DNA from 2 places in the Chromobacterium sp. HL1 genome. Region 2 is predicted to be linked to the other one. Evidence: riboswitches for the same ligand, from Rfam matches in the RefSeq annotation. Region 2 holds a riboswitch; the other holds the start of a gene.
The links. A riboswitch is a leader RNA that binds a small molecule or an ion and turns the genes downstream of it on or off. The one in region 2 is predicted to bind thiamine pyrophosphate.
Positions count from the first base shown of each region.

Region 1: linked by a shared signal. The riboswitch ahead of AB1Z25_RS12700 (thiamine ABC transporter substrate-binding protein) and the one ahead of thiC (phosphomethylpyrimidine synthase ThiC) in region 2 are both predicted to bind thiamine pyrophosphate.

Region 1 is NZ_CP162399.1:2,828,973-2,831,167, forward strand. It holds gene AB1Z25_RS12700 (thiamine ABC transporter substrate-binding protein) at 1-997, opposite strand, end outside; TPP riboswitch at 1,043-1,137, opposite strand; gene AB1Z25_RS12705 (DUF1800 domain-containing protein) at 1,287-2,195, shown strand, end outside.
Region 2 is NZ_CP162399.1:4,864,246-4,866,440, forward strand. It holds gene thiC (phosphomethylpyrimidine synthase ThiC) at 1-1,111, opposite strand, end outside; TPP riboswitch at 1,230-1,380, opposite strand; gene AB1Z25_RS22330 (protein-L-isoaspartate O-methyltransferase family protein) at 1,474-2,133, shown strand; gene AB1Z25_RS22335 (rhodanese-like domain-containing protein) at 2,133-2,195, shown strand, end outside.

The sequences.
Region 1 (2,195 bases), 2.0 Mb from region 2:
CCACTCGGGTCCAGCGCGCCACCCATTGGCGGGAGCGCTCGGCGATCGCCTTGCTGTCCGGCGTGTCGTGCGCGGCCGGCTGCTCCGCGAAACGATAGACCGGGTCCAAACTCACCTTGTCCATCACCGGATACATCCACATGGTGGTGGTCACGTCCTTCTGCACCGCTTCGGAGCGCAGGAAGGCGATGAATTTCTCGCCCAGCGCCGCCTCCTTGCCGCCCTTGACCAGGGCCGCGCCCTCCACCTGGCGGAACACGCCGCCTTTCAAGGGCAGATTGCCGGTGGGCGCGTCGTTCAGTTTCTGTTTGCTGTAGAACACCTCGGCGGCCGGACTGGTCGCGTAGCTGACCACCAGCGGACGGCTGCCGCCGTTCTTGGAGAAATCGGTGTAGTAGGATTCGCTCCAACCCTTGCTGACCTTCAGCCCGTTGTCGCGCAAGCGGCCCCAGAAGGCGAAGGCCTTATCCTCGCCCATGGCGGCGATGGTGGACAACATGAAAGCCAGGCCCGGGCTGGACGTGGCCGGATTTTGCACCACCAGCAGGTTCTTGTAGGCCGGCTTGCTCAAATCCTCCAGCGTCTTGGGCAGCGCCAGCTGGCGCTGGGCGAACCAGGCCTTGTCGTAATTGAGGGTGACGTAGCCGTAGTCTATGCTCACCGCGCCGGGCAAGGCGGCCTTGCCGCCCTGGGCCAGCGCCGCCGGCACCGGAGCCAGCACGCCGGCCTGCTGCGCCTTGCCGATCAGGCTGTTGTCGATGCCGAACACCACGTCGGCGATGGGATTGGCCTTGGTCAGAATCAGCTTGTTCAGCATCTCGCCGGCGTCCCCGGCCTTGATGATGGAGACCTTGGCGCCGTTCTGCTTTTCGAACTCGGCCAGCAAAGGCTTGGACACGGTGAAAGAGCTGTGCGACAGCACGCGCAGCTCGGCCGCCGACGCGGCCAGGCTGGACGCCGCCAGCGCAACGGCTATCAAAGAGGAAAAACGCTTCATGGATATCTCCGTACACGATAGTCCGGAGCAAGCGGAATGCGGGCCCTGGCCCGCGCATCACGCTCCCTCCGCTGGCATGACCCAGATCAGGTTGCAGGGTATTTTCTCAGCCCGCGCCGCGGGCACCCCTGGTGACAGCGCGCCAGTATACCGCAGCGGCCGCCGGCTGGCAGCCAACAATCCTTAACAGAGTGGGCCCGCGCCTTAACACGCCGATGACAAGCGCCTTCTAAGCTGAATGCATGCTTGCGCCCGCTCCGGGCGCGTTTGGAGACCATGCTTGAACCCCATGCCCACCCTTGGCCGGCCGCCGACTAGAGCGGCCGAGGCCATCCGCTTCACCGCAAAAACCGCGCTGGGGCTCCTGCTGGCCGTTCTCAGCCTGCCCGCGCTGGCCCAGGCCGGCATCGGCGTCGCCGGCGCGCGCCATTTGCTGTCCCGCACCGGCTTCGGCGCCAACCCGGCGCAAATCGCCGTGTACGCGCCGCTGAGCCGCGAAGCCGCGGTGGATCGGCTGCTGGCCAATAGCCAGGCCAACGCCGCCACGCCGCCGCCGTCCTGGGTCGACGAAGCCTTCGAGCGGCCGGGGCAGCCCAATGTAGACGAAGAGGCGAAAAAGGCGCTGCAAAAGCTGCGCGCCGAGCACGCGGTGGAATTGCGCGGCTGGTGGCTGAACGAGATGCGCTACACCTCGTCGCCGCTCAGCGAAAAAATGACCCTGTTCTGGCACAACCACTTCGTCTCCGCGCTGGACAAGGTGCGCTCGCCCCAACTGATGTATCGGCAAAACGTCTTGCTGCGCCAGTACGCGCTGGGCAACTTCGGCGCCATGCTGCACGCCGTCGCCCGCGATCCGGCGATGATGCGCTATCTGGACACCGCCAATAACCGCAAGGGCCAGCCGAACGAGAACTTCGCGCGCGAGGTGATGGAGCTGTTCACCCTGGGCGAAGGCCATTACAGCGAACAGGACATCCGTGAAGCCGCGCGCGCCTTCACCGGTTGGGGGCTGGATCGCGACGAGCGCTTCGTCAACCGTCCGCGCTTGCACGACGACGGCGACAAGCTCGTCTTCGGCCAGCGGGGCGACTTCAACGGCGACGATGTCTTGGACCTGCTGCTGCGACAGCCGGCCACCGCCGAGTTCATCGCCGCCAAGCTGTGGAAGGCCTTCGTCTCGCCCAAGCCGGATCCGGCC
Region 2 (2,195 bases):
TGTCCTCGAAATGGGTGTAGAGGAAGTTTTCGCGGTGATGGGCCAGACACCATTTGGCCATGATGGAGCCGCCGCGCGACACGATGCCGGTCATGCGGCCGGCGGTCATCGGCACATAGCGCAGCAATACGCCGGCGTGGATGGTGAAGTAATCGACGCCCTGCTCGGCCTGTTCGATCAGCGTATCGCGGAAGATTTCCCAGTTCAGGTCCTCGGCCTTGCCGCCCACTTTTTCCAGCGCCTGATAAATGGGCACGGTGCCGATGGGCACCGGCGAATTGCGGATGATCCATTCGCGGGTTTCATGGATGTTCTTGCCGGTGGACAAGTCCATGATGGTGTCCGCGCCCCAGCGTATGCCCCAAGTCATCTTGTCGACTTCTTCGCTGATCGAAGACGTTACCGCGCTATTGCCGATATTGCCGTTGATTTTGACCAGGAAATTGCGGCCAATAATCATGGGCTCGGATTCGGGGTGATTGATGTTGGCCGGCAGGATGGCGCGGCCGGCGGCGATCTCGGCGCGCACGAATTCCGGCGTGATCTCCTCCGGCAGCGCCGCGCCGTAAGCCTGGCCGGGATGCTGGCGCGTCATCAGTTCCGCCAGCCGGCTGTTCTTGCCGCCGGCTGCGCGCAGCGCGTCCAGGTATTCGCGGCGACGCAGGTTCTCGCGGATGGCGACGAACTCCATTTCCGGCGTGACGACGCCGCGGCGCGCGTAATGCATCTGGCTGACATTGCGGCCCGGCAGCGCCCGCCGCGGCTGGCGCGTCAGGTTGAAACGCAGCTCGGCCAGCTTGGGGTCGGCCTCGCGGGCGCGGCCGTATTCGCTGGACAGGCCGGCCAGCTGCTCACAGTCGCCGCGCTCGGCGATCCAGCCGGCGCGCAGCGGCGGCAGGCCGCTCTGGATGTCGATGCGGGCGTCCGGGTCGGTATACGGGCCGCTGGTGTCGTAGACGGTGATGGGCGGGTTGGCTTCGCCGCCGAACTGGGTGGGCGTGTCGCTTTGGCTGATCTCGCGCATGGGCACGCGGATGTCCGGCCGGCTGCCGGCGACGTGGATCTTGCGGGAATTGGGCAAGGGCTGAATGGCGGCGGTGTCCACCACCATGGCTTGATTGGGTGTTGCGGGCGCGTTCATCGGGCGATTCTCCTGGTCGATGAATGGCGCAAGGAGCGGACCGCCGCTTGGGCGGGCTGCGGGCCGGTCCGACAAGACAATGCCGGGCCGAAGGCAGCTGACGCTTCCCTACGCCGGTATTATCCGGGTCAGGTTCCAAGGGTGTTTCTCACCCGCGCAACAATCTTTAACGATTATCCTATCCTTTCAAGGATATGGATCATCTTGCCGACCGTCGCGCAGGACCCCTAGCGATGCTGTGAAGGTACGGCAAATGTGGGATAATCGCAAGTTATCGTCATGACACGCCGCCGCTTTTTTCACTCGGCGGCAAGCCCCTCCGGAGTGAGCTGATGGATTTTGAGAATGCCCGTTTCAACATGGTCGAGCAGCAGATTCGTCCGTGGGACGTACTTGACACGAACGTGCTGGACCTGCTGTTTCACGTGAAACGCGAGCAGTTCGTCGCCGCCGACAAACGCAGCCTGGCCTTTGTCGACACCGAACTGCCGCTGCCCAACGGCAGCTTCATGCTGCAGCCCAAAATGGAAGCGCGCCTGGTTCAGGACGCCGCCATCCAAGCCAAGGACAAGATCCTGGAAATCGGCACCGGCAGCGGCTACCTGACCGCGCTGCTGGCCAAGCAGGGCCAACATGTCTACAGCGTGGAAATCGACCCCGCCCAGCGCGAAGCCGCGGCCGCCAACCTGAAACAGGCCGGCATCGCCAACGTGACCCTGGTGGAAGGCGACGGCGTGCTGGGCCTGCCGCAACAAGCGCCCTTCGACGTGATCGTGGTCGGCGGCTCGCTGCCGGTGGTGCCGCAGGAACTGAAAGACCAGCTGGCCGTGGGCGGCCGTCTGATCATGGTGGCGGGCGATCTGCCGGTGATGACCTGCAAGCTGATCAAGCGCGAAACCGAAGCCAGCTTCAGCGAAACCGGCCTGTTCGAAACCTGTATCGCCCGCCTGGCCAAGGCGGAAGCGGTAGAGCCGGAACGCTTCGCGTTTTGATGGTTCAGGAAATCCGCGCCCGCGATCTGGCGGCGGCGCTGGCCGACACCACCGCGGAGCCG